2 regions of the Symbiobacterium sp. genome follow, and region 2 is predicted to be linked to the other one. Evidence: riboswitches for the same ligand, from Rfam matches in the RefSeq annotation. Region 2 holds a riboswitch; the other holds the start of a gene.
What was found. A riboswitch is a leader RNA that binds a small molecule or an ion and turns the genes downstream of it on or off. The one in region 2 is predicted to bind cyclic di-AMP.
Positions count from the first base shown of each region.

Region 1: another riboswitch for cyclic di-AMP. It lies ahead of AB2385_RS12010 (NAD/NADP octopine/nopaline dehydrogenase family protein); the one in region 2 lies ahead of AB2385_RS12240 (CAP domain-containing protein).

Region 1 is NZ_JBFNEH010000037.1:775-7,859, reverse strand. It holds gene AB2385_RS12025 (methionine ABC transporter ATP-binding protein) at 42-1,040, shown strand; gene AB2385_RS12020 (methionine ABC transporter permease) at 1,033-1,683, shown strand; gene AB2385_RS12015 (MetQ/NlpA family ABC transporter substrate-binding protein) at 1,716-2,570, shown strand; cyclic di-AMP (ydaO/yuaA leader) riboswitch at 2,650-2,810, shown strand; gene AB2385_RS12010 (NAD/NADP octopine/nopaline dehydrogenase family protein) at 2,967-4,061, shown strand; gene AB2385_RS12005 (methionine synthase) at 4,054-5,715, shown strand; gene asnB (asparagine synthase (glutamine-hydrolyzing)) at 5,716-7,085, shown strand, end outside.
Region 2 is NZ_JBFNEH010000038.1:5,637-26,893, reverse strand. It holds gene AB2385_RS12330 (glycogen debranching N-terminal domain-containing protein) at 1-581, shown strand, start outside; gene AB2385_RS12325 (phosphopentomutase) at 653-1,867, opposite strand; gene AB2385_RS12320 (YhfX family PLP-dependent enzyme) at 1,886-3,037, opposite strand; gene AB2385_RS12315 (phosphotriesterase) at 3,064-3,978, opposite strand; gene AB2385_RS12310 (hypothetical protein) at 4,024-5,049, opposite strand; gene AB2385_RS12305 (PRD domain-containing protein) at 5,070-5,438, opposite strand; gene yhfZ (GntR family transcriptional regulator YhfZ) at 5,466-6,401, opposite strand; gene AB2385_RS12295 (YhfT family protein) at 6,465-7,742, opposite strand; gene AB2385_RS12290 (aminotransferase) at 7,757-8,854, opposite strand; gene AB2385_RS12285 (DUF2620 domain-containing protein) at 8,854-9,219, opposite strand; gene AB2385_RS12280 (lipoate--protein ligase) at 9,455-10,438, shown strand; gene AB2385_RS12275 (PTS system mannose/fructose/sorbose family transporter subunit IID) at 10,496-11,467, opposite strand; gene AB2385_RS12270 (PTS mannose/fructose/sorbose/N-acetylgalactosamine transporter subunit IIC) at 11,457-12,269, opposite strand; gene agaV (PTS N-acetylgalactosamine transporter subunit IIB) at 12,303-12,779, opposite strand; gene yajC (preprotein translocase subunit YajC) at 12,781-13,065, opposite strand; gene AB2385_RS12255 (PTS N-acetylgalactosamine IIA subunit) at 13,068-13,511, opposite strand; gene AB2385_RS12250 (SIS domain-containing protein) at 13,527-14,669, opposite strand; gene AB2385_RS12245 (GntR family transcriptional regulator) at 14,741-15,469, opposite strand; gene AB2385_RS12240 (CAP domain-containing protein) at 16,070-16,759, opposite strand; cyclic di-AMP (ydaO/yuaA leader) riboswitch at 16,814-16,955, opposite strand; gene deoC (deoxyribose-phosphate aldolase) at 17,194-17,859, shown strand; gene AB2385_RS12230 (diguanylate cyclase) at 17,945-19,000, opposite strand; gene recO (DNA repair protein RecO) at 19,247-20,002, shown strand; gene AB2385_RS12220 (hypothetical protein) at 20,048-20,341, shown strand; gene AB2385_RS12215 (ABC transporter permease subunit) at 20,428-21,257, shown strand, end outside.

The DNA of each region.
Region 1 (7,085 bases), on a different contig from region 2:
CGCACTTTTCTATTGCTGTGCAGTATGGCGGTGATTCCGGGGTGATTGAACTCAAGGACCTCACCAAAGTGTTCAGGCAGAACGGGCAAGAGACGGTGGCGCTGCGGAACGTGAGCCTGCGGGTGCCGAAGGGCGAGATCTTCGGCATCCTGGGGCAGAGCGGCGCCGGCAAGTCGACCCTGATCCGGTGCGTCAACCTGCTGGAGCGGCCGACGTCGGGTGAGGTATGGGTGGACGGGCGTGAGATCACCCGCCTCTCCCCTGCCGAACTGCGGGCGGTGCGCCGGGAGATGGGCATGATCTTCCAACAGTTCAACCTGTTCGACTCCCGCACGGTCGCCGGCAACGTGGCCTACCCCCTGGAAGTGGCGGGCTGGCCCCGGCAGCGCATCAACGAGCGCGTGGCGGAGCTGCTGGCCCTGGTGGGCCTGTCCGACAAGGCCGGCGCCTACCCGGCGCAGCTCTCCGGCGGGCAGAAGCAGCGGGTGGGCATCGCCCGGGCCCTGGCGCTCGGCCCCAAGCTCCTGCTCTCCGACGAGGCGACCTCCGCCCTCGACCCCGACACCACCCGGTCCGTGCTCGACCTGCTGCGCGAGATCAACCGGCGGCTCGGGCTGACCATCCTGCTGATCACACACCAGATGGAGGTCGTGAAACAGGTCTGCGACTCGGTGGCCATTCTGGAGGAAGGACAGCTGGTGGAGCAGGGCCGGGTGCTGGAACTGGTCGGGCGGCCGGGCTCACGGCTGCGGCAGCTCCTCTACGAGCCGTTCCGCGACACGGGTTTTCACGTGAGCCCGCAGGGCGTCCTGGTGGCGCTGTTCTTCGTGGGCCAGTCGGCCGAGGAGCCGCTCATCAGCTCGGTGGTTCGGAATTTCCAGGTGGATGCCAACATCGTGCAGGGTGCCGTCGAGCGCATCGCCGGGACCACCGTGGGCCGGCTGCTGGTGGAGCTCACGGGCCGGCCGGAGGACGTGCAGGCCGCCCTGCAGTACCTGGAGGCGCGCGGCGTCTCACCGGAGGTGATCCAGCGTGGCTGACCTGGGGCCGATGATCTTCAAGGCAACCCTGGAGACGCTTTACATGACGGGGGTTGCGGCCCTGTTCACGCTGCTCTTCGGCGTGCCGCTGGGCGTGCTGCTGGTGATCACCGCCCGGGGCGGGATCTGGCAGGCACCGGCCCTGAACCGCACGCTCGGGGTGCTGGTCAACATCGGGCGCTCCACGCCCTTCGTGATCCTGATGGTGGCCGTGGCCCCGCTCACCCGGGCGATCGTGCATACCTCCATCGGCACCACGGCGGCCATCGTGCCGCTGGTGGTGGCGGCCGTTCCGTTTATGGCCCGGGTCGTGGAGCAGGCGCTCCACGAGGTGAGCCCCGGCCTGGTCGAGGCCGCCCTCGCCATGGGCTCCACCAACTGGCAGGTGGTCACCAAGGTCCTGCTGGCCGAGGCCAGGCCCTCCCTGGTGCGGGGCACCGCACTGATGCTGGTCAACCTGGTGGGCTACTCGGCCATGGCCGGCGCCATCGGCGGCGGCGGCCTGGGCGACGTGGCCGTCAAGTGGGGATACAACCGCTTTCAGATGGACGTGATGTACGTCAGCCTGGTTGTCCTGGTGGTCCTGGTCCAGGTGATGCAGTGGATTGGCGATAACCTGGCAAACAGGTTTACGCATAAATAGACGCAACAGAAATTGAGGAAGGTGAGTGTGAGATGAACCGGAATGTGCGTCTCGTGCTGGCTCTGGTCCTGTCGCTGGGGCTCCTGGCGGGCTGCGGCGGTGCCAGCAAGGCTCCCGTGCAGGGAGAGCAGGGAGGGCAGCCCTCTCAGCAGCAGGAGCAGGTGACCCTGAAGGTGGGGGCCACGGTCACTCCGCATTCCGAGATCCTGGAGTCGATCAAGGACGAGGCGGCGGCCGAGGGGATTAACCTGGAGATCGTGGTGTTCACCGACTATGTGCAGCCCAACATCGCTCTGGCGGAAGGGGATCTGGATGCCAACTACTTCCAGCACCTGCCCTATCTGAACAACTCCAACAAGGAGCGCGGGCTCGACCTGGTGTCGGTGGGAGCCGTCCACCTGGAGCCGCTGGGGCTCTACTCGATCAAGGTGAACAGCCTGAGCGAGCTGCCCGATGGTGCGACGGTCTCCATCCCCGACGACCCGACCAACGCCGGCCGGGCGCTCAAGCTGCTGGCTGACCAGGGGCTGATCACCCTGAAGGAGGGGGTCGGCGTTGAGGCCACGCCCAAGGACGTGGTGGAGAACCCCCGGAACCTGAACCTGCAGATGCTTCAGGCCGAGTACCTGCCCCGCAGCCTGCAGGACGTGGACGCGGCGGTGATCAACACCAACTACTACCTGGACGCGGAGAAGAACCTGGGCGTGAAGGCCACCGTGCTTGCCCGGGAGTCGGCTGAGGACAACCCGTACGCCAATGTCGTCGCCGTCCGCAAGGGCGACGAGGACCGGCCGGAGATCCAGAAGCTGATGACCCTGCTGCGGTCTGACGCCGTGGCCAAGTTCATCAACGAGAAGTATGGCGGTGCCGTCATCCCGGCCTTCTGAGCAACTGCCAGAAAGAGGTTGACGAGCTCCGGGACAGTTGCTAGAATAGTCTCGCTTGCGGAAGCGGAATAGTGCAGGACCCGCCTGATCGCTGAATCCCCGTGGCGAGCGGGGAGCGGGGGACCCACATCTCTGGGGCGAATCGCACCCGAGGCTCCGGCTGGAGCGGAGGATGCGTAGGGGCACGCTTTGGCGCTCCGAGTCCGTCAGCTAACCTCGTAAGCGTGGTCAAGGTGGTGGGCCCTTCCATTTGTTCTCCATTTCCCAATGGGGGTCGCCAGACCTTGAGCCCTGCTGTGCCTTCAGGCGGGCGTCGGCCGATTTCGGCCGGCGCCTTTTCCGTTCCCCAAGCCTGGCCGGGTGCCAGCTATAGCGCCGATGAGGAGGGTGGAGAACATGCTGCGGTACTGCGTGATAGGTGCAGGGCACGGCGGGCTCGCACTGGCGGGACATCTGGGCGTGATGGGCTTCCCCGTCGCACTGTGGGCGCGCAGCCCGGCGGCGCTGGAGCCGGTACGCGCCGCGGGCGGCGTGTTCCTGGAGGGCGAAGTGGAGGGGTTCGGACCTGTGCGGGTGGCGGAAACCCTGGCCGAGGCGCTGGAGTGGGCCGACGTCCTGCTGGTGGCGCTGCCCGCCTCGGCGCACCGGGAGATGGCCCGCCTCTGCGCACCCCACCTGCGGGACGGCCAGCGGGTGCTGTTGCTCCCCGGCCGCACCGCCGGGGCTGTCGAGTTTGCCCATGTGCTGCGGGAGGAGGGCTGCACCGCGGACGTGACCCTGGGCGAGGCGCAAACCTTCCCCTACGCCAGCCGCAAGGTGGGGCCCTGCCATGCCCGCATTCACGGCGTCAAGCGGAGGGTGCTGGCGGCGGCGTTGCCGGCCTCGCGCACGGGCGAACTGCTGGCGGCGATCAAGCCCGCCCTGCCCCAGTTCATGCCGGCCCGCTGGGTCTGGAAGACCTCGCTGGACAACGTGGGTGCGATCTTCCATCCCGGAGTCACCCTTCTGAACGCGGGACGGGTCGAGTCCACGGGCGGCGCCTTCCGTCATTACGTGGAAGGCATCACCCCGTCGGTGGCGGCACTGCTGGAGCGGCTCGACGAGGAGCGGGTGGCCGTAGCCCGGGCCCTGGGCGTGGGCGCCCTCACCGCCCGGGAGTGGCTGGCCGAGGCCTACGGCGTGGAGCGCCCCACGCTGTACGAGGCGATCCAGGCCACCACCGCCTACGCTGACGTGGCCGCTCCCTCTCACCTTAACCACCGCTACATCTGGGAGGACGTGCCCACCGGTCTCGTGCCCATCGCCTCGCTGGGCGAGGCGTGCGGCGTCGCCACGCCGGTCACGGACGGGCTGATCCAGCTTGCCAACGGCCTGTGCGGCGTCGACTTCCGGGAGACCGGCCGGACCCTGGCCCGGCTGGGCATGGCGGGCTGGGGGCCGGAGCGAATCAGCCAGTACGCGCTGGAAGGGGATGTGATGGGCCTTGTCTAAGCGAAGGGTAATTGGCGCCGCCATCGGCGACGACGTCCACGTGGGGGGTGTGGTGCGCTTCCTGCAGCTGGCGGAGCAGGTGGGCTACGAGGTGCGCGCCCTCGGCCCCGCCGTCTCCGTGGAGCGCCTGCTGGCCGAGGTGGCGGCGTGGGATCCCGAAATGGTGGCCGTGGGCTACCGACTGACCCCCGAGTCCGGCCGGGCGGTTCTATCCCATCTTGTCCGGCTGGCCCGGGAGCAGGGGCAGGCTGGTCGGCGCTGGGTCCTGGGCGCCACCGATCCGGTGGCGGCAGAGGCGCGGGACCTGGGCTTCTTCACCGCCATCTTTGGCGGGTCGGCCAGCTGGCAGGACGTGGTGGACTTCCTGCGGGGCGAGCCCGCCCGCGCCGCTGGCGGGATTCCGCCCCAGCGGCTGGTGGAGCGCATCGAGTGGAAGCATCCCTTCCCGCTCCTGCGCCACCACTTCGGGCAGCCCACTGTCGCGGCGACGGCGGAGGGCATCCGCCGCATCAGCGCGGCGGGCGTGCTGGACGTGATCAGCCTGGGCACCGACCAGAACGCCCAGGAGCACTTCTTCCGCCCGGAGGAGATGGACCCCCGGGAGCACGGCGCCGGAGGGGTGCCGGTGCGGACGGCCGACGACCTCCGGGCGCTCTACGCGGCGTCCCGCACCGGGAACTTCCCGCTCATGCGCTGCTACAGCGGCACGCGCGATCAACTGGCCTGGGCAGAGATGCTGCACGAGACCATCCACAACGCCTGGGCGGCGGTTCCGCTCTTCTGGTACAGCGAGTTGGACGGGCGCTCCCGGCGGTCGCTCACGGAGTCCATCCCGGAGGTGCAGGCGGTCTTCCGCTGGCACGCGGAGCGGGGAATTCCGGTTGAGTCCAACGAGAGCCACCACTGGTCCCTCAGGGACGCCCCGGACGTGGTGGCTGTGGCCGCGGCCTACATCGCCGCCTACAACGCCCGCCAGGCCGGTGTGCGGGACTACGTGCAGCAGCTCATGTGGAACAACCCGCCCCTGACCTCGCCGGCGATGGACCTGGCGAAGATGCTGGCCAAGCTGGAACTGGTGGAGTCCCTGGCCGGCCCGGACTTCCGGGTGTGGCGGGAGTGCCGCACGGGGCTCACGTCGATGCCGGCCGGCTTCGACCGGGCCAAGGGGCACCTGGCAGCCTCCACGTTCCTGCAGATGACGGTGAAGCCGCACATCGTGCACGTCGTCAGCCACTCCGAGTACCACCACGCCGCCACGGCCGAGGACGTGATAGAGGCCTGCCACGTGGCCATGGGTGCGATCCAGCTGGCCCTGCAGGGGCTGCCGGACATGGCGCGGGACGAGGCGGTGCAGGAGCGCAAGGCCGAACTGGTGCGGGAGGCCCGGCTGCTGCTGGACGCCATCGCCGCGCTGGCGCCGCCCGGCGTGGACGACCCGCTCACCCACGCGCCGACCCTGGCGGCGGCGGTGCGCACGGGGCTGCTGGACGCTCCGCACCTGATGGGCAACCCGGCAGCGAGAGGGGAGGTGGCCGTCCGCTTCGACGACGGCGCCTGCCGGGCGTGCGACCGGCAGACGGGCAGGGTGATCGGCGAGGCGGAGCGCATCGCCATGACGGCGGCCAGAGAACTGGTGAAGGGGGGAAACCGGTAGTTGAGTCGGATCGCAGGCATCGCCGGCCAGGCTGACCGGGTCCGCATCGCGCGGATGCTGGAGGCGATGGCGCACAGGGGGCGGTACGGCCAGCACATCTGGACCGCCCCCGCCGGTTGGGGCCTCGGCTGCCTCCAGCGCGGCGGCGACGGCGGCTTGCAGCCGCTGGCCAACGAAGACGGGACGCTCTGGCTGGCGATGGACGGGGAGATTCACAACCATCGGGCGCTCCGGGAAGAGTTGGCCGGGCGCCACACGTTCAGGACCGAGTCGGACGCGGAGGTGGTGCTCCACCTGTTCGAGGACTACGGCCCCGCCTGTGTGGAGCGCCTCGACGGTCCGTTCGCTCTGGCGATCTGGGGGGAAGAGACGGGGCTCTTCCTCGCCCGGGACGTCCTGGGCGTGAAGCCGCTTTACTGGGGCGAGGACGAGGAGGGGAACCTGCTCTTTGCCTCCGAGATCAAGGCCCTGGTGGCCGAGGTGCCCCGGGTGCAGGCGCTCCCGCCCGGCCACCGCTGGCGGGTCGGGGGAGCGGTCGAGGCCTTCGACCGGTTGCCGGCGCCTCCGGTCAGCGTGACCGAGGCAGGGGAAGCGGTCAAAGCCCTGGACCGCGCGCTGAACGAGGCGGTTCAGAAGCGGCTGGCCGGCGCCGGGCCCGTGGGCTGCTTCCTGAGCGGAGGGCTCGACTCCAGCCTGGTGGCGGCCGTCGCACGGCGGCACATTGGAGGCGACCTGCACACCTTCGCAGTGGGGATGGAAGGGTCGGCGGACCTGGAACACGCCCGACAGGTGGCAGCCGACCTGGGGACGATCCACCACGAGCGGGTGCTCACGGAGGCGGAAGTGGTGGAAGCCATCCCGCGGATCGTCGACGCCCTGGAGTCGTGCGACCCTGCACTGGTCCGCGGCGCCGTGGCCACCTACTTCGCCTCCGCCCTGGCCGCAGAGCACGTGCCGATCGTGCTTTCCGGCGAGGGCGCCGACGAGCTGTTCGGCGGCTACCACTATCTCGCCGAGTTCGATGGGGCCGACCGTGCGCTGTCGGCTGAACTGCGCGCCCTCACCGCGGCCTTGCACAACACCGGCCTGCAGCGCGTCGATCGCATGGCCGCCATCCAGGGCCTGGAGGTGCGCATGCCCTTCCTGGACAGGTCGCTGGTCGAGCTGGCGTTCCGCATGGGGCCCGGCCTGAAGCGCCGGAAAGGGGAGGGCAAGTGGATCGTGCGGCTCGTTGCGGAGCGCTACCTCAGGCCCGGGACCGTGTGGCGCACCAAAGAGAAGTTTGCCATCGGTACGGGGATCGGCCCCACGCTGGAGCGGTACGCCCAGCGGGCGGTGCCGGGAGCAGTGCTCGCGAGGGAGCGGACCCC
Region 2 (21,257 bases):
ACATCGGCCATTGCCTCTGGTCGGGCATCGTGGCGGAGGAGCGCGCCGCCGCCGTGGCCCAGCGGCTCGTCGCCCCGGACATGTTCAGCGGCTGGGGCATCCGCACCCTGAGCGCCGAGGAGCCGACGTACAGCCCGATGAGCTACCACAACGGCTCGGTCTGGCCGCATGACAACTCGCTCTGCGTGCTGGGGCTCAAGCGCTACGGGTTCTACCGCGACGCGAACCAGGTGATCGGCGGCCTGGTGGACGCGGCCTCCCACTTCGAGCACTTCCGGCTGCCCGAGCTGTTCTGCGGCTTCCCGCGGGACGTGGGCGTTCCCGTGGAGTACCCCGTGGCCTGCTCGCCCCAGGCCTGGGCGGCGGCCACCCCCATCGCACTGGTGCAGGCGATGCTCGGCCTCGAGCCCGACGCCGCCGGGGGGACCCTGCGGATCAACCCCACCCTGCCGGAATGGCTGGGCCGGGTGACAGTCCGGGGCCTGCGCGTGGGCGGCGCCCGGGTGAACCTGGAGGTGACCCCCGCGGGCGTGCGGGCGGAGGTGACGGGCGAGCCGTCCCTCCGGGTCGTTACCGGATAGCCCTTCTCAGGCACATCATAAGCAAGAAGCCGGCTGCCACACGGAAGGTGGCAGCCGGCTCCGCTGTCTGGCTAGTGCAGCAGCCCCAGGAAACTGGTGCCGAACTCCGGGGCCGGTGCCCCGAGATGGTCGCACACGGTGGCCGCGACGTCGGCCATCGTGGTGCGCACGCCCAGGTCCACCGGTCGCACGTCAGGCCCCGTCACCAGCAGGGGCACCTGCTCCCGGGTGTGGAGAGAATGGCCGATGAGCGGGTCGTTGCCGTGGTCGGCCAGGATGATCAAGAGGTCGCCGGGCTGCAGGCGCTCGAGCAGGCGGGCGATGCCCCGGTCCGCCCGGGCCAGGATCGCGGCGTACTTGGCCGGGTCCTCCTCGTGGCCGGAGAGGTCGGTCTCCTGCACCGTGGCGGCGATGTAGCCGCCGCCCTGCATCTGGTCCAGCTGCTCCAGCACCTGCTGCAGCACCAGGTCGGTGTCGACCACCGGATCGCGCCAGCGGGCCGCGGGGCACTCCACCACGTCGGCCATCTTGCCGATCATCGCCACCGGCAGCCCAGTGGCGGCCACGAGGCTCGGCGCCTGCACGGCGGGGTCGATGCCATAGCCCAGGTGCCGGACGCGGTAGTGCTCATTGTAGATGTGCAGCTCCGGCGTGACCACCCCGGTCTGTCCGGCCGGGGTGTTGCGCGTGTGGGCCAGGATGTCGTCCACCGTGATGCGCACGCCGCCCAGGGCGATCACCCGGCTCACGCGGGCCACTTCCCGCACCAGGCGCCCGACCCGGAGGATGCGGTCGAAGGGGACGGCATCCAGCGGGCCGGTGACGTTGTAGATGCGACCGGGGTCGGTCTCCAGGTTGTCCCCCACCAGGATCTGTCCGTCCACCAACAGCGCACTGCCGCCCGGTATGGCGGTCTCCACCCGGTGGCCGGCCTGGACCAGCCGGTCACGCACCGCATCCGCCACCTCCCGGAACAGGGCGATGACAGGCCGGCGGGGCCGGTTACCCTGAATCTCGTTGTGGCCGGCGTAGGTGTCGGCGCCGTGATGGGCCAGGTTGCAACGGCCCCAGGCGGCCTCGGGCGTGCCGGCGGGCGGCAGCCCGGCCTCGGGCGCGATCCGGCCCAGGCCCAGCCTGAGCAGGGTGGGAATCTCCAGATGACCCTGTGCGCGGACCAGGCTGGCCAGGGTGTGGGCCCCCTGGTCGCGCGGCTGCACCTGCGCCACGTCTGCCATGGCGCCCACGCCGAAACCGTCCAGCACCAGTACGATCGCACGCTTGCGCATGTCAGCACCTCTTCTCCGTCAGATCCCGAGGTCCAGCGGCTGGTTCGCCCGGTCGAAGAGGCCGGCCAGCCGCGGCGCCCCGGCCTGTACGCCCTCCAGCAGGGCCAGGTTGGCCCGGGCCACGAAGGCCTGGGTGCGGAAGGCGGCGATCACGGGCTCGCCCACCCGGGCCTGGGGGTCGTCCAGCGTCAGGTAGTAGTCGATGTTTTCAGCGGCGGGCCGCTGCAGGGAGGCCGGGCGAAGTGCCGTACCCACCAGGGCCCGCCGCATGTGGCCCCTCGGGTAGCTGCCGCCGCCGTAGGCGTAGGCCCGGCCGCCGTAGGTGTGCGAGACCTCCGTGAGGTAGAGCATCGCCGGCAGCTCTGGCTGGTCCGTCACCGCGTGCAGCGGCGTCGTGCCGGTGAGCGCGTGGCCCGGCTCGCCGTGGGTGGCCCCCGCCCGCGCCAGCATGGGCAGCGTGGCGGTGCAAGTCAGGGAGGGGGCGTTCACCTGGGTGATCGCAAGCCCCAGCTCCCGCCGGAGCAGATCCGCCGCCCGGACGGCCGCCTCCAGGTTCGGGGTGGCCGCGGGCCGCCCGTCCTCTGCCACCAGGCAGGGAAAGGCGGTCACGCCCACGACCCGGACGCCGGGCAGGGCGACGACCGCACGGGCCACCTCCAGCAGCTCCTCCAGGGGGATTCCGCCTTCCTGGCCGGGGTAGAAGCAGCCGGCGGCCACGCGCAGGAGAACGTCCTGCCGCAGCCCCAGGGCCGTGGCGGTCTCGCTCACGGCTCGGGCCTGGTCCAGGCAGAAGACCGTCAGCACCTCCGGCCGCCACGAGAGCACCTGCGGGAGGTGGGCCCGGGGAATCTGCACCAGGTGGCCCGCGTGGCCGAGGGCCACGCCGGCGGCGCGAAAAGCGCGGGCGTCGTCGATGTCGACGGCCACACCGCGGGGGATGCCCGCCTCGGCCACCGCACGGATCACCTGCGGGTTGCGGTTGAGTTGCTTGGACATGAAGTAAAGCTGGATGCCGACCCGCCGCGCCGCCTCCGCCAGGATCCGGGCGTTGGCCCGGATGGCGTCCAGGTCCAGCACATAGGTGTTGGGCGGCAGTCGCCGCTCCGCGTGGAACCGCAGCGCCGCCTCGATCAGGCGGGGGTTCCGCCGCATCGTCGTCTCCAGGAACATGGGCCTCTCTCCTCTCCCGGGGTGCCTCAGGGGACGGTCAGGATGCGGCGCGGGTTCTCCACCAGCATCAGGTGGAGCTCCGCGTCGCTCACGCCGGCCGCCTGCAGCTCCGGCACCAGCCGGTCGAACAGGTAGCTGTAGCCGTAGCCTCCGTTGGCCTTGAGGTGCGAGCGGCGGGTCACGTCCATGGAGAGGACGACCCGGTCACCCAGGCCCCGCTCCAGCATTCCCGTGATCAGCCGCACCCGTACCGCGTCGGGCATGTAGGCTTCCTTGCCGGCCGTGTCGTAAGCGACGGTGGCGCCGCGCCGGGCGAGTGCCACGTGTGTCTCCAGATCGTCGCGCAGATCCTGGTGGCCGATCACCACCCGGGATGGGTCTACCCCCTCGGCCTCCAGCAGGTTCAGCTGCTCCAGCCCCATGGTGCCGAGCGTGCAGTGGGTGGAGATGGGCAGGCCAGTGGCCTTGTGCGCGATCGCCACCGCCCGGAAGACCTTGGCCTCGTCGGGCCGGATCTCACCTTTCGAGGTGCCGATCTCGGCCAGAATGCCGGGCCTCACCGGGGTGCCGTCCATGCCCTCCTCGCACTCCCGGATGAGCATTTCGGCCAGCTCCTCGGCCGTGCGCTCGGCCACGTACGGCGGGTGGTAGGCCTGCTGGTAGAAGCCGGTGGCTGCGATCACCTGAAGCCCGGTCCGCCGGGCCACCTCCTGCAGGAGGTCCACCCGGCGGCCCATGCCGTGGCAGGTCACCTCCACCAGCGCCCTGCCCCCGGCCCGCTGCAGGTGGGCGACCTCCTGGCAGGCGACTTCGAGGTTGTCCAGGATGGTGTCGGGGTCGCGCTTCCGTCCCGAGAGGTCGATGAACAGATGCTCGTGCATCAGGGTGGGGCCCAGTTCGGCGGGGTTGATCGGGCCGAGAACCGTCATGATGTGCGCCATGGAATCCTCCTCCCGGGTGTGTGCCGAATCAGGGGAGCCGTACCGTCAGGGAAGCTGAAAGAAGTATCGCCCGAAGACCGGCGGCATCCTGAGGGAGGGCGCCAGCAGGTCCGCCGCCGCCAGGGTGCGGCCGGCGCCAGCGGCGCCGGGCGGGCCGGCCAGGACGAGGCCCGAGGCGAGCCGGGGAACCGGCAGAGCCACCCCCGTACAGCCGGCGAGGTTGACCGACCGCAGCAGGTACTTGCCCCCCAGGGCCTGCAGCTGGGCGCCGGGCCTGCCCAGGACCCCCACCACCGAGTCGCCCAGGCCGTAGAGGTCCACGGGCCCCTCCAGGGTCACGGCCAGGTCCGCGGAGTCCCAGAGGCGCCGCAGCAGGTCCAGGGACCGGTCACGGGCGGCGATTCCGCTCATATCCACCTCCACGGCCACCGCCCCGGCCGCCCAGAGGGGCGCGAGCCAGGGTGCCAGTTCCGCCGCCATGTCGGCCCCGTCGGGCAGCGTCACGGAGCCCGGGCGGGGTACGGCAACCCGCACGCCCGCGAGGTCGGCTGCGGGGGGCGGCGCCACCCCGGCGGCCCTGAGCAGGGCCGCCAGGCCGGCGCGGGCGGTGGGCCAGTCGCGCCCGATGACGCCCAGGCTGGGCCGGAAGGGGTAGCCGTCGGTGGAGACCCGTTCCACGGACGAGACGAGCCCCATCCCCGCGCCGATCACGCCGGCGAGGCCGGTGGCGAGCGCGGGTCCGAGCACGGAGCCCCCGCCGTCCGTGCCCACGCAGAAGTCGATGAGGCCAAGCAGGATGTTCACCGGCCCGCCGCTGGTGGAGCCGGTCATCGGCCGCCCGGTGAGCGGGTTGGTGAGGCCGGTGTCCACCGCCCGGCCCCCGGGCGCCGCCCGGTCCACCGTCAGCCAGCCCAGGCCGGGTTCGGCGGCCAGCCGCCGGCGGAGGCCGTCCTCAATGGCGGCGGTGTCCTTCACGCCGAAGCGGAGCACGCCGTCCTCCCGGTCGGTGTCGGCCGCCCCGGGCGCCAGGGCGACCACCGAGCGGCCCAGCTCTGCCTGCGCGGCCGCCACCGACCGGCGCCACCGGGACGTCACAGCCCCTCCGGGTGCAGCAGGGTGATCAGGTGCGCGGTGAGGAAGCCGATCTCCCCCTCCGGCATCTTCACGCCCAGCCGGCGCCCGGCCTCCCCGGCCACGACCTCGCTCACGAAGGCCCACTCCCGGGGGTATGCCTTCACCTCGGCCAGCCCCTCCGCCAGCATGACGTCGATGGCCTGCCCGGTGCGCAGCCTTTCCAGGGCCACCGCCAGGTGGGTGACGAACATCGCACCGTTCTCCTCCGTGAGTGCGACGCCGTAGCGCTCTTCGACCTTTCGGATCACATGGCGGGTCAGATCCGCCACCTCCGGGCCGATCTGCCCGCTCTCTTCCAGCAGCTGGAGTCGCAGTTCCAGCGACAAGGGGCTCCCTCCCAAACGTGTTCTGGATCAGTACGAGGGAATCCGCCGCCCCTCCAGGACCTCCTCCTGCACCTGCCGCACGACGGCGGGGGCGATAGTCTCCGGCAGGAGCCGCTCCAGGTCGGGGCGGTCGGCGTTGATCACCAGCACGGCCTCGGTGGCGGTCTCCGACACCCGCACGGCCTCCGGGTTCTGCAGCGGCAGGGAGTGCACCTCCATCATGCCGGCCGAGAACTCGTCCAGGTTCCAGATGGCGGCGTCGATCTGGTGTTCCCGGAGCCGCGGGATGAGGTGGGAGTAGGGAACCTCCACCAGTTCCACTTGCTTGCCGCGGCACTCCAGCTCGGTCAGCCGGGCCTGGTCAAGGGTCTGCGGGTCGACCCCCACCCGCATGCCGTCCGTGATGCCGGTGAACTGGGGGTTGGCCAGCAGGATGCCGTGGCGGTAGACGAAGCTCTCGGGACCGAGCCCCATCACGGCGACGACGCCGCCCTCGGCCACCGCCAGGTCCGCCGACAGGCGGGAGAGCACCGCAAAATCAGCCTGCCCGCGGCGCACTGCGGCGACGCGGCTCCTGGCGCCCCGCATGTAGCCGAGGCTGAACGGGATGTCGCTGCCCCGCACCGCTTCGTACAGCCCCGAGGCGAGCCCCTCGTACCGGCGGGTGTAGGGCAGGGGCATCAACCCCAGCAGCGAGGTGAACCCGGCGATCTCCCGGAGCTTGCGGTAGTCGGCCTGCACCAGGAAGGTGCCCAGGTGCCCACGGGCCTCCACCTGCACCGCCCCCGCGTCCACCAGCGACCGCAGGGCGCTCTGCACGGTGCCGTTCCCCGTCTCGCAGCGCCGGGCGTAGTCCTGCACGCGGGGAATGCGGTCCCCGGGGCGCAGCGAGAGCAGGTCGGCGGCGATCTGCATGGCCACCCGGCCGTACTTGCGGTAGAGGTCCGACTGCCACGGGTTCATGCGGTGTTCCTCCCCTGAGCACGGGGGCGGGGCCACGCCCCGCCCCCGCGGTTTCCGGATTGATTACGCCGGGGTGAAGAGGGTCAGCAGCTTCAGGATGTTGATCAGGATGCCCGTCACGATGGCGGCGACCGGACCGATGGCCAGCCGGTTCACGGGCAGCCCGGCCGCCTCGTTCAGGACGATGAGCGCGGCGACCACGAAGTAGCCCAGGCCGGGCGCCATGGCGTTGCCGGCGATCATGCCGCCTACCAGCAGGGCGACCTCCAACACCTTCGTCATGGCCGTGCGGATGTGCTCACCGGCCTGACGGATGCCCGGGAACCGGTCGAGGAACCGGGCGATGACGTCCAGCAGCACGACCTCGAGGAAGATGATCACGGCGCCCAGGATGGCGGCCACGATCCAGTGCGGCGAGAAGAAGCCCACGGCGAAGACGAAGGTCATGCCGACGGGGCCGTAGACGCCGGTGGCCACGGCGGTGGTGGCGACCAGCGGCACGAAGCCGATGCCCCGGGCCAGGGCGGCGATGCCGGCGTCCAGCAGGTTGCCCTCGGCCGCGAGGCTCAGGCTGATCGGGTCGCCGGCGACCACGCCCAGGTTGGCGGCGGCGGCCACCAGGGCGCCCATGACGGAGAGGACCAGGGCGTTCTGCTTGATGCGCTTCACCCGGTCGGAGAAAACGGCGGCCAGGCTGGTCTCGGCGCTCACGTCGGCCTTCTCACGCGCGGCGAAGATGAGCAGCAGGATCATGCCGACGACCAGGGCGGTACCCTCGACGTTCAGGTTGATGTTGGCGGAGCCGATGGCGATCGGGTTGAAGCGCACCACCAGCTGGCGGACGAGCAGCTGGATGGCGAGGGTGATGGCGCCTTTCTGCCACCCGTGGTGCAGGGCCACGGCGAGGGCCGGGAACACCGCAAAGGCCGAGACGATGGGAGAGCTCACCTGGCCAAGGGCGTCCAGGAAGTTCACGGGCAGCAGGGCGAAGGCGTCGACCACCGCCTGCAGGCCGATGGTGAGGAGCACGCCCCAGGCGGCGCCGAGTCCGGCGGCCAGCCACTTGTTGGGGGACGAGGTACCGATGATGTCGGTGGCTAGGAAGATGCTGTGGATCAGGATGAGCTGGCTGGTGAGGGAGAAGGGGATGCCGAAACCGATTACGAGGCCGAAGCTCAGGGCGAAGGAGGTGAGCGCCAGTTCACGGCGCTTCATGCGCCCTTCCAGGAACTCAGGCAGGATGGGACGGAGGCCGTCGTTGAAGACCGCGATGCCCTGCTGGGCCAGATAGGCGGCGAGGCCGCCCATGAGTGCTGCGACCACGAGCTTGAGCAGTTCCACGCGTCATCTCTCCTTTACGGCTTCGAAGCAGCTTCCACCGATTGCCGGAGCACGCGGAGGACCGTCTCGGCGCCCGCCCGCATCGGGTTGATCCGGAGCAGGTACGGGGCCAGATCCGGTCGGTCGGCCAGGAAGGTACCGGATGCGCGGTAGAACATGGCGGAGACCTCGTAACGGGACTCGGCGCCCACCGGATAGGGGGCGGCGCCGAACTGCGGGGCTGCGGCCAGCACGCGGTCGGCGATGGGTTCTTCCAGCTGAACCAGCGCCACGCGGGACTGGGCGTTGGCCACTGCGGCCGCTGCCACACCGGGGACCTCTCCTGCGTTGAGCCGGTCGACCACCTCCTGTACGACTTGCGCCTGCAGGGCCAGCGCCACCGGGGCATAGACCAGCGACCGCAGGGCCTCCATGGCCTCGGGACCTTGCACCTGCGTCCCGCCGGAGTAGGCGTCCCGGTGGATGCGCTCGATGAGGGCGCCCTCGCCCACCACGCACCCCACACCCTCGGGGCCCAGGAGCTTGAAGAGCGAGAAGGTCGAGGCCGTGGCCCCGAGCTGGACGCCGATCGCGGGCACCTTGCAGACGGCGTAGTTGTCGTCGGTGATGACGGGCAACCCGGGCGCCGCCTGGCGCAGGGTGCGGATGACGGCGCCGATGTCGTACCGGTCGGTCATGCGCTGCCGTGCGTGCTGCACGAGCGCCACGTCCACCTCCCGGGCCACCCGGGCCACCTCCGCGGGGTCGTGGAAGTCCGCCTCGAGCACCTCCAGCCGCATCGCCGCGAGGGTGACGCGGGTGGTGGAGTAGACGGGGGCCCGGTGGACGAGGATCCGCCGGGCGCCGGGGAGCGCCTGCAGGGCCGCCCGGATCGCCCCCGTGCCCGCCCCCCGCACCAGCGCCGCGTCCTCCGCCTCGAAGAGGTCGGCGAGGACCCGCTCCACCTGGGCGGTGGCCCGCGGGCGCCCCAGCCCGGGCACCACGCCCAGGTCGCCGGTCTGCAGGATCGCGTGGCCGTCGAAGTGCCGGTGGATCAGGTCCACGAGCCGCCACTGGAGAGCGGCTGCCTCCGCGAGGGAGAGGGCGGGGAGGGGGTAGGTCTCAAGCGACATCAACCCTGGCTCCTTTCGAGGATCGCCTTCACGATCATCGGTACCGCGCGCTCGGCGTGGTCGGCCGTGAAGGCGAACGCCTTCACCCCGTCCGCCACCGCCTTCCGGATCTCCTCTTCCTTCGGCGGCCGCCCGGGCATCGAGACGGTGAGGCACTGAGACTTGCCCAGCATGGCAATGGCCATGGCCAGGCCGCCGCCGCCGGTGTGACAGGCGCCCAGGTAGTAGTCGGCCTTGCCGGTCTTCACCTGCATGGCCGCCTCCAGGTCGCTGGCCTCGGTGACCTGAACGGCGTCGCCGCCCACCTGCCGGACCAGTTCCGCCACCTTCTTCTTGTCGACCTGACCGCCAATGGCGAAGCGCACCAACCCAATCCACCCCTTCCATTCTACAGTTTCCTGTATATTATACAGTGCCCGGGCCGGGCGGGTCAACGCGGCCGGGAAGAATAGTCTCTCCGGGGGAGGGGAGTGTCTTCCGTGTGCGAAAGTCTATTGTAAGCGCGTCAAAAGGGGCCATCCGCCCCGGGAAAGGCGGCGGCCCCGGTGAATGAGAGAGTGAGCGGGGCCGGGCGGCCCCGCTTGAAAGGAGCAAAGCCGGATGATCTACCTGGAGACGGGGAGCACGGACCCGTACTTCAACCTCGCTTTCGAGGAGTACGTGTTTGAGCGGCTGGACCCCTCGCAGTCTTATTTCATCCTCTGGCAGAACGAGAACACCATCGTGGTGGGCCGGCATCAGAACACCTACGAGGAGATCAACCAAGAATACGTGACGGAGCACGGCATCCGCGTGGTCCGGCGGCTCTCGGGCGGCGGTGCGGTCTACCACGACCTGGGAAACCTGAACTACACCTTCATCGTGGACAAGGAGGCCGCGCCGGACCTCAACTTCGCCGTCTTCGTCGTGCCGGTGATCAAGACCCTCGAGAAGATCGGGGTGAAAGCGGAGTTCACGGGCCGCAACGACCTCACCATCGACGGCAAGAAGTTCTGCGGCAACGCCCAGTACGTCCGGCGGGGGCGCGTGCTGCACCACGGGTGCATCATGCTGAACTCCAACATCACGGTCGTGGCCAGCGCCCTCAAGGTGCGGGAGGCCAAATTCCAGTCCAAGGGCGTGAAGTCGGTGCGCAGCCGGGTGACCACCATCAACGCCCACGCGCCCCGGCCTGTCTCGATGGAGGAGTTCAAGCAGCTGCTGAAGGAGCACATCCTGCAGACCGAGGGGCTCCAGGAGATGGCCCTCACCCCCGCGCAGCTGGAAGAGGTGCGGCAGCTGCGCGACCAGAAGTACGCCACCTGGGAGTGGAACTACGGCGCCTCGCCGGCCTACGACGTGCGTGTGGAGGAGCGCTTCCCCTCTGGGCTGGTCACCGCCTACATGCAGGTGGAGGCGGGGCGCATCCAGGCCGTGAAGATCTACGGCGACTTCTTCAGCAGTGCGGAGCTCTCGGAGCTGGAGAAGGCCCTTGTGGGCCTGCCCCTGGACGACCACCTGGAGGCAGCCCTGGAGCCGCTGGACGTGGGGCGGTACATCCAGGGCATCACGGCCCGGGATCTGGCGCGGCTGCTCAGGGGGTGATCCCCAGGCGCGCAGAGTCCCCGCCGGTCCTCGGACCGGCGGGGACTTCGCATTGCATTACCAGATCGACGGCCACAGGCCGAAGCCGGAGCCCACCAGACCCAGCAGGAGCAGGAATCCGATGGCCTTGAGCGGCGTCCAGCCCTTCTTGGTGAACATGAAGTAGAGGAACAGGGTAAGCGCCAGCGGGATCAGCTTCGGGACGATGCCGTCCAGGATCTGCTGGATGTTGATGGTGACCGGCACCTCGTTGTACTCGTTGTAGGTCACCAGGAAGTCGCCGGAGGTGAGTTCCTGGACGGTGGCCCCGAGGTCCGTGTACCGGCTGAGTTCCTCGGCGCTCACGACGGTGGTGATCGGGACGGCCTCATAGGTGGAGCCGTTGGGGATGTTGATGTTGACGGTCGTGCCGCCGTACAGACAGGTCAGCGCGCCCACCACGAAGACGCCCAGGATGCTCGCCGCACGGGTGAACTGCTTCGCGTTGGCCGTGAACATCTTGATGGCGTCGGTGCCGAACTGGTAGGACCAGTGCATCAGCCAGAAGCGCACCAGGAACTGCACGGCGTTGAAGATCAGCAGGAAGACGAACGGTGCTGCGATGTTCCCGGTCAGCGCCATGTTGGAGGTGATGCCGGCGGCGATGGGCACCAGCGTGAACCAGAAGATGGCGTCGCCGATGCCACCCAGCGGGCCCATGGCGGAGACGCGGACGGCACGGATGGTGTTGATGTCCGCCTTGTTCTGCTCCAGCGAGAGCACGATGCCCATCACGAAGGTGACCAGGAACGGGTGGGTGTTGAAGAACTCCAGGTTGTGGGACATCGAGGCGGCGAGGTCGTCCTTGTTCTTGTGGATCTTCTGCAGTCCGGGCAGGATCGAGTACAGCCAGCCGGCCGACTGCATGCGCTCGTAGTTGAACGACGCCTGCAGGAAGACCGAGCGCCAGGCCATCCGGTTCAGTGTAGCCTTATCCAGCGGTTCAGCAGGGGTCAGGTCCTTGTACTGATCGGGAATGCTAAATGCCATCTTCGTCACCTCCGCCGAAGCCACCCGCGGCCGCAGCCGACTTCACCGCAGTCTGATTCTGATAATCCCAGTAGGCAAACGCGAAGCCGATCAGAGCCAGCAGGAGCAGGGCCGAACCACTCAGCTGCGGGATGCTGGCCAGCAGGTTGGCCAGGGCGAAGCCCATGAAGTAGAAGCCCCACATCTCCCCGGAGATCATCACCTTCAGCAGGATCGCGAAGCCGACGAACCGCATCATGCCGCCGGCTGCGCTGAGTCCGCTCATCAGCCACGCCGGGATGGCGTTGACGACCGTGCTGCCGAAGGTGGCGCCGCCGACGAAGAACAGGGTGACGATGATGCCGAACACCAGGCCCAGGAAGCCCATGGCGCCGTAGTTGATCCACGCGATCTTCTTCGGGTCAGCCTCGTGGGCCGCCTTGTCGGCGTAGGCCATCACGGGGGACATGATCGTGAAGATCGTGGTCACGGCGTACTGGCCGAGCAGGGAGAACGGGATGGCCGCAGCGACGGCAGCGTTGGGCTCGAGGCCCAGCGAGATGGCCAGCACGGTGGCCATGATGCCGCCGATGACCGGGTTGGGCGGCTGTGCGCCACCGACCGGCATGTTGCCGATGGTCATCAGCTGGTACGTGCCGCCGACGATCAGACCGGTCTGGACGTCGCCCATGATCGCACCGATGATGGGTCCCATCACGATCGGCTGATACAGGGATTCCAGGAAGTTAAACTGGTCGATTGCGGCGATGAATGTTACCAGGAACACCAGGATGACCTGAATGGCAGTGATATCCGCGTCCATCAGCGAGACTCGCCTCCTCTAGGAGAACTCGCGCTACCGGAACAGCTTGGACACATCCTCGGGTGGGGTCGTCGGAACGCGCCGGATTTCCAGTTCCACGCCAAGCTCCTGCAAGCGCCGGAAAGCTGCCACATCGTTGTCGTCGACGGCCACCGTTGTCGCTACCTGTCTCTTCCCTTCCGCCATGTGCATGTTCCCGATGTTGACCTTGGTGATCGGCACACCTCCCTCCACAAGCTTCACGACGTCAGCAGGAGTTTCGCAGATGAGGAAAATCTTCTGGCGCGGGGATGCTTTGTGGATGACGTTGATGGTCTTCTCCAGCGTGAAATAGCGGGTCTCCACGCCGGCGGGCGCCGCCATGTCCATCAGAGACTGCCGCATCTTGTCGTTGGCCACCTTGTCGTTCGCGACGAGGATCAGGTTCGCTCCCACCGAGGAGCACCAGAGGGTCGCCACCTGGCCATGGATCAGGCGATTATCAATCCGGGTTAGGACGATGTTTGGCATACTAGTCCTCCTCCTTGATGATTGCCGAGATGGCGTAACGGGAGACCGTCATCACGGCGCCCGACTTCACTTGGATATCGACCGTGTCCTGGCGGACGGCCACTGTCCTGCCGTAAATCCCGTTGGCGAACTCGACCATCTGGCCGGGCGCCAGTTCGGCGTGGAGCCGCTCGAAGTGCTCCCGTCGCTTCTTCAACCCCCGGGTGTTCGCGGCATAGTAGATGGCCAGCGTCAGGAATACGAAGATCAGCATCACGATGGACGAGGCCAGGATGATCTCCCACATGGCTAGATACCCTCTTCGCTGCCCGCCGGCGGTTCCGGCCGGCGCTCTTGCTGCAGGCGGACATGCTCGACGCTGCTGGTGCCAATCGCGACCGCTTGCTCGGCCAGGGCTCTGACATCCGACTCCGCGGCGCGAAGGAGCCCGATCTCAATCAGCATGGGAAGATTCGTTCCAGTCAAGACTTCCACATTCTCGTACTGGCTGGCGGCGAGCATGGCGGTCCGGAACGGGGTCCCCCCCATCAGGTCCGTGAAGATCAGCACGCCGCCGGTCTCGCGCAGGAGCTCCGCCAGCGCGTCCCTCAGCCGGCCCTCGAAGGTCTCCAGAGACTCTGTCTCCCGGAAAGGGATCACATGCAGGTGCGGCTGCGGCCCTGCGATCATGCTGAGCGCCTGTGCCAGCCCCGGTCCGAAACCACCGTGCCCGGTGATGATGCATCCGATCATGGGGCAATCCCACCTTTACTCGCCTTCAGGGAACCTGTGGATGGTCACGCCCTTGACGACGCGATTCACGGTGCCGGTAGGGCTGGGCGTGTCAGGCTTGTTCCCCAGCTTTACCGCGGTGTGCAGGGCGAGGATCTGGCCGAACAGGGTGAAGGGGACGGTCAGGTACCCGTCCGGAAGGGCCGCGTACTCCTGCGGGAAGGCGAAGACCTTCATGGGCAGCGTGGCCTCCTGCCGCACCAGAACGCCGCAGGCCAGCCGGGCGATGCCGTCGTCGTGCACTTCCCGCAGCATGTCGAGGTCATACTGGCGGGTGTACGGGTCGTTCGACACCAGCACGAAGACCAGCGACTGCTCGTCCACGAACGACTTGGGCCCGTGGCGGAACCCCAGGGAGGTGTCGCAGAGCGTGGCGATCTTCCCGGCCGTGAGCTCCAGTACCTTGAGCTGCACCTCGCGGGCGACGCCGGCCAGCGGTCCCGAGCCGAGGTAGATGATGCGCTGAAAATCGAGCCCGGCGAGGGCGCGGATCTCCTCTTCCCGTGCGATCACGTCTCGCCCCATCGCGCAGATCTGGCTGACGTACCGTTCCTTCTCGGCCAGCGGGCGACGGTCGAAGAGGAGCAGGGTGGCCAGCAGCATGCACGTGAAGCTGCCGGTCATCGCGAAACCCTGATCGTTGGAGCGCTCCGGCATGAGCCACAGCAGGCTGCGCTCGTTCCCCCTGGCCTGTCTGGCCAGGTTCCCGTCCGGTGCGCAGGTGATGGCGATCTCGTACAGGTCTTTCACCAGTTGCCGGGCCAGGTCTACGGTGGCGGTGCTCTCCGGGCTGTTGCCGCTGCGGGCGAAGCTCACCAGCAGGGTCGGCTCATCGTGCCGCAGGTAGCTGGTGGGGTTGGCCACGATGCTAGTCGTCGGGGTGGCGTGGAAGGCGAAGGCGGCCTGGTCGCCCGTCAGCGCAACGAAGGGCAGGGCCGCATCCCCCACGTAGGCCGAACTGCCGGCGCCGGCGAAGAGCACCCGCACGCGGCCGTGCTTCTGCGTGATGGCATTCAGGAACTGGGTGAACCGTTCATGCTGCTGGCGGTAGGAGGCAAACGTCTCCGCCCAGAGTTCAGGCTGCTGTGCGATTTCCCGAGCGGTGACCGCCGCCCCCACCCGCTGCAGTTCCTCCACCGATGCTGCGAGAATGGGAATCTCCCCCCGATGAGGTATTGCTGCTGCGTCCTTTATTTGAAGGTGTGCCGGATCTTGTACACGAACTGGTCTGCGCGCGCTGCGCTGATGGTGAACTCCACGACTTCATTTTTCGCGTTGTAGGTCGTGCGAATCAGCCGCAGGCAGGCCGAGTCCACGGGAACGCCCAGGAACTCGGCTTCCTTGTCCTGGACCAGCGAAGCGTAGAACTCTTCGTCGGCATACTTGAGCTCGTGGCCGTACCGGGTGCGGTAAAGGTCGTACAGAGGCATGCTCTCCAACAGGCTCAGGTTGAGGCCGGGGAACAGGTGCAGCGGGATGAACGTGACCTCCAGCATCATGGGCATTCCGTTGGCCAGGCGCAATCTGCGCAGCTTATAGATGTCTGACCCCTCGGGCACCCGCAGCCGCTCGCCGGTGGAGCGATTGGCCCTGGTCATCTCGAAGGAGAGGATGCGCGTCTCCGGCCGCATGCCCAGTTGCTTCATGTGCTCGGTGAAGCTGTAGGTGTCCGAGAGGTTCTTCATCTCTTTCCACAGCGCCGACACATAGGTCCCCTTGCCGTGGCGCCTGTAGATGTAGCCCAGTTCCTCGAGCTCCCTCAGGGCCGCCCTGACCGTGGTGCGGCTCACGCCGTACCGTTCGCAGATCTCGCGCTCGGAGGGCATCTTGTCGTCCGGTTTGGCTGAAGTCTCGATGGTCTTGATCAGGAGATCGAGGAGCTGGTTATAGAGAGGAGTTGAACTTTGTTTGTTGAGCATGCTCACTCACCTGCTTGCCTTCAGGACGAAGGATTTCCCCACTGGTTGTCACTACTGGTCATGACTTGTCATTACCACTTCGCTTTCATGCTATTGTTTTTTGCGGGGACCGTCAATACACCAAGAGGTTCACGAAAGTGTGTTTTCCACTAACCGAAAGGTTACTATCCGACTGAAGAAAAAGAGGGGCAACCCAAACGGATTGCCCTCCTTCGTTGCTGTTCCCTATTCGGGCCGCTGAGGGGTTTGCCACTACTCGGCAGCTTGGTGCTGCCAGTCCTCCGCTGCCGCGACGCAGGAGCTGGCAGAGTCCTGGCGGCCACAGGGACCCTGCCTTCCGTCGCCTGGAGATCTCCCCCTTTGATCTGAAGAACGGTTGGCACATTGCGCCCGCGGTCAATGACAAGCTGCTGGTGGAAGTCGAGGGGGCAGATGAGGTCTGCTTCCAGGCTTTCGAACCGGGAGAGACGCCCAACCCGGAACACAGACACGAGTCTCACGCACTCCGCACCGTTCGGGAGTGGCGCCGGCTCGCCGCCCCTGCGGCATACAATACAATGGAACAGGGAGGCACGTGAAAGTGCCTCCCTGCCTGCGTACTTAGCGACCCGCGAACATCTGCGTGAACATCATGCCGTAAGGGCCGCCCTCGACGATGCCGATGCCGATGTGCGTGTAGTTGGCGTTCAGGATGTTGGCCCGGTGGCCGCTGGAGTTCATCAGGGCGGTGTGGGCCGCCTGCACCGACTGGTTGCCGGCGATGTTCTCGCCCGCGGTCCGGTACGTGATACCGTTGGCCTTCATCATATCAAACGGCGAACCGTAGGTGGGCGAGTTGTGGCTGAAGTAGCCCTTGTTGATCATGTCCTGGCTCTTCAGCCGGGCCAGACGGGTCAGCTCCAGGTCGGCCTGCAGCGGCTGGAGGCCGGCCTTGGCCCGCTCCTGGTTGACCAGGTTCAGCATCTGCTGCTCGGCGGCGGTGAGGCCACTCACCGGGGTCTGTGGCGACTGCTGGGCCGGCGTGGGAGTCTGCGGCTTGGGCTGCTGGGTCTGCTGCGTCGGCTGGGAAGGCTGCTTGACGGTGGTCTGGGTGGTCTTCGGGGTGTACCAGGTGATTTGCACCTGCGGATAGTAGCGGCTCAGCAGGCTGGCCAGGCTGGTGCGAGTGTTGTACGTGTAGGTGTAAGTGTAGGTGCGAACGGTGGCTGCCGAGGCCGGGGCGGCCGTCGTCAGCACGGTGGCGGCGACGGCGAGGGCCATGGCCAGGCCCTTGACCTTCGTAATCTTCATGTTGGGCTCCTCCTTACTGTAGATCAGACTGATCGCCACAGACACGGAGGAGAGTGTCTCCCCCTGCAACGCTTGCGAAGTTAGCTGACGGGCGCGGACGGCAGGAGTGTCGCCCGGGCAGCCGCAGCGCAGCTGCACTTGGCCCCGGAAATCTGGGTCCTCCGCTTCCGAAGTCGGAATTCAGCGGCTGTGGTCGATCGGGTACGTGCCTTAGCTTAACGGTTTTCGGTAGCTTAAGTCCATGCATAATTTGTGGCATTGCTGTCAATGGCCCTGTCAGCCGGGAGGGCGTGCGGCGCCCATTTCACTGGCAGGTGTCCATTCTGCCGCCAGCGAATGCTACACCGGGAGTCAGCGCATGCGCCGGGAAGACTGAGTACATCCCAGGGCTGCCGCCCTGCGACGAGGAGGTTTCGGCGATGGATCCCAAGCACATCACGCGCGCACAGCTCGCCAAGATGATCGATCACACGCTGCTCAAGCCCGATGCCACCGAGGCGCAGATTCGCCAGCTCTGCGCCGAAGGGCGGGAGTACGGGTTCATGTCGGTCTGCGTCAACCCGTACTGGGTGCCCTTCTGCGCCGAGTTGCTCAAGGGCACCGACGTCAAGGTCTGCACCACGATCGGCTTCCCACTGGGGGCCAACCGCAGCGAGATCAAGGCCGTGGAGGCGGAGGACGCCGTGGCCCGCGGCGCCCGGGAGGTCGACATGGTGATCAACGTCGGGGCGCTGAAGTCGGGCCGGCTTGACGTGGTGCGGAACGACATCCGGGCGGTAGTGGAGGCGGTGGCCGGCGAGGCCCTGGTGAAGGTGATCCTCGAGACCGGCCTGCTGACGGACGAGGAGAAGGTGACGGCGTGCCGGCTGGCGCAGGAGGCCGGTGCCGATTTCGTCAAGACCTCCACCGGCTTCGGGTACGGCGGGGCCACCGTGGCGGACGTCGCCCTGATGCGCCGGACCGTTGGACCGGAGATGGGCGTGAAGGCTTCGGGCGGCGTGCGCGACACGGCCACCGCCCTGGCGATGATAGAGGCGGGGGCCACCCGCATCGGTGCCAGCGCCGGGGTTGCCATCCTGGCCGGTCTCGCTGCGGAATAGCCGGGGTGCACAAGCAGAACAGCCATCGGGGCGGGAGGGGCGTTCCCCTCGCCTCGATGGCTGCTTTGCGAATGAACGGGGCGTGTTACGAACCCACGACCACCTGGTTGCGGCCGGACGCCTTGGCGTTGTACAGCGCCCGGTCGGCCCGCCTGACCCAGGACGAGACGGTGTCGCCCGGGTGGTAGGTGGCCACGCCCACGCTGATGGTCACCGTGAGGAAGCGGTCGCTCAACCGCTCTGCGACCGCTTCGCTGAGCCGCTGCGCCACCTGGTGGGCCTGGGCCAGGTCGGCCACGCGCGCCAGCACGATGAACTCGTCGCCGCCCCAGCGGCCCACCACGTCGGTGGACCGCAAGGTCTGGCTCACCGAGCCGATGATCGCCCGCAGGACCAGGTCGCCGGCTTCGTGCCCGTACGTGTCGTTTACTTGCTTGAAGTGGTCCACGTCAAACATGATCATGACGGCCGGCTGCAGGCCGTCCTCGGCGCAGTGGATCTCCCGCTGGATCAGCCGGTGCATCTGGCGCCGGTTGGGGATGCCCAGCAGCGGGTCGGTGTGCGCCAGGTCGGCCATAGACCGGGCCAGGTGGCGCGTCCGGTCGTACTGACGCTGCAACTCCGCCCAGGCGAAGAGCAGGGCAAGGAGCACCCCGTTGGCCAGGTAGAACTGCAGCAGCGCGCCCAGCAGCGGGGAGTCCGTGAGTCCCCGTTGCAAGACATAGTTCAGGCCGATGGCCAACAGGCCCAGGTAGATGAGGCTGGCCGCCGCGGTGGCCCTGCGGCCGCCCAGCGGCAGGAGAATCGCGGCGAGGGAGACCGGCACCCAGGGCGCCAGGCTGCTGAGAAGCTTCAAGGCGGCCTCCTCCGGGCCGAAGAGGGCCTCGCTGAGCAACACAAAGACCGCCGCGGCGACTCCCACGGCCACGGCGGCCTCCACGAACCGCAGGCTTCGCTGACGCCGCCATAAGAGCAGGGCGAGCGCCAGTGCCGCGACGGCCGCCAGCAGCAGGAGGAAGGGGGCCGGTTGCCCGGAGTGGCGCAGCAGCAGCCATTCCGTCAGGCAGGCCACGGAGGCGATGGGAAGGGCCAGAAGCAGGAACCGCCGCTTCAGCCTGTTCATCCGGCTGTTGCGTTCCACGGTGGCGCTCCCTCCTCGGCAGCCGCAACGCGCTTGGAAGGTGGACGCTACCACCTCCACAGGTCACTCTGCATCATCTTTCCTTATATCACGACAGTATTCAACATGCAACGGGAAACATGTCAATACCGACAATAAACATGCATTCAAGTTTGTGGAAACCAAACAACTTGTGCAGCCAGGTTTCTCCCGGGTGGGCCGGTCCCCTGCAGGCGTGTTATCATGGGGCAGGGTGGAGGTGGCAACTTGGCACTGTACAACGTCGAGGGAATCGTTATCCGGGTGCGGAACTTCCAGGAAGCAGACAAGATTGTCGTGCTGCTCACCCGTGAGGAGGGGAAGGTGGAGGCAGTGGCTCGGGGCGCCCGTCGCCCCCGCAACCGCCTTGCGGCCGCGACCCAGCTCTTCTCCCAGGTGCGGGCGCAACTCTTCACCGGCCGCAACCTCGACACACTGAGCCAGGTGGAGATCGTGGAGTCGTTCCGGCAGCTGCGGGAGGACTTGGTACGGATGGCCTATGCCACGTACGCCTGCGAGCTGATGGATGCCCTCCTGCCGGAGCGGCAGCGGCAGGAGGCGGCTTACCTGCTCCTCCTGACCAGCCTCCACCTGTTCAACGCGCCCGAACTGCCGCCGGAGCCGCTGCTCCGGGCGTATGAGCTGAAGCTGCTCTCCATGCTGGGCTTTCGCCCGAGCCTGACGGCCTGCGTGGGGTGCGGCACCGAGGCGGTGCAGCAGAACGGGAGCGTGCGCTTCTCGCCCGTCCTGGGCGGCGTGCTCTGCCCCGCCTGCTCGGCGGAGGGCGAGGGCGCCATCCGCCTGTCGCTCGGGGCGTTGGAGAGCATGAAGCGGCTCCTGGACGGCGACATCCGCCGGGCGCACGTGGTGCGCCTCGGCGGCGAGGTGGGCGGGGAGATCGACCGGGCGCTGACGGCCTACATCCTGGCCCGCACCGAGCGGCCGTTGAAATCGAAGGAGTTTCTTGATTCCTTGCGCGTTTAAGCAGGCGAATGGTTGACCAGAATCCCTCTCAGGAGGGATTCTGTCATGTTCGGAAAGGTTCGCCTGCTGGATGTGGGTACGCGCGACGGGCTGCTCCGGGGGGAGTGCGGCCCCTACCACTGGGAGGTGCGGCTCACCCGAGGTCCGGTGAGCTACGGCCTCGATCCGGTGACGCTCTACAAGGGGAGGGGGCGCATCGCTCGCCTGGTGCTCTACGCCCCCATCCCCGGCACGCGGCTCCTGCGCAAGGTGGCGGCGTTCGACCGCGGCTGGCTGTTCGGCCGCCGCCGCTACCTGGCGGTGGTGCAGCGGGTGGTCGGGTATGTCGAGTCCCTATAGATAATCACAGGTAATTTAAACCGAACGAAACTTAATCACCCCTCGTCCAATTTTGCGAAAAAGCGGACGAGGGGTGATCGCGTACCGTGCTGCGGCGCTGGTTGCGCGGGTTGGGCCTTTTGCGTGAATGGGGCCTGCGCCTCGGACTGCTGGTGCTCTCGGCCACGATCGTGGTCCTGGTCGCCATGCTGCCCGAGGGCGTGGTGGTTACGGGTGAGTTCACCGTGAGCGGAAGCCTCGGCGAAGTGCGCACGAGCACAACGGAGAAGTTCCGGGTTGAGCCGGTCGACGCTGACAGCGGCGGGCTGGTCTATGGCTGGTCCCTGGCCGAGTACCGCAGGGGGATCGGCGAATACCTCATGGGGCTGGCCCGGGGCACCCTCACGGTGGACAAGTGGTACGGCACGGCGTTTACGGTGCTGCCGCTGCTCCCCCTGCTGAAAGAGGCCTGGTGGTACTCCTTCGAGTTGTTCGCCGGGGCGCTGGTGGTGGGCATCGTCCTGGGCCTGTTGCTCGGCGTGCTGGTGCTGGGCAGCCGGGGCGCCCGCGCCTTTGGGGCGGGCGTCTCCGTCCTGGGGGTGTCGGTGCCGGACTTCCTCCTGATCCTGCTGGGGCAGCAGCTCACCATCTGGTCTTACCGCAACTTCGGCGTGCGCCTCTGGTCGGTGCTCGGGGTGCAGGGCGGCGAGCGGGGATGGCTTCTGCCGCTGGTGGCGCTCTCCATCATCCCGATGGCCTACACCGCCCGGCTCCTCTCCACCGCGCTGGACGAGGCGATGCGGGAGGACTACATCCGCACTGCCCGGGCCAAGGGCGTGCCCGAGGTGTGGGTGGTGCTGAAGCACGCCATGCGCAACGCCCTGCCGCGGGCCCTGAACGGCATGCCCGCCATGCTGAACGTGACGCTCTCCAGCCA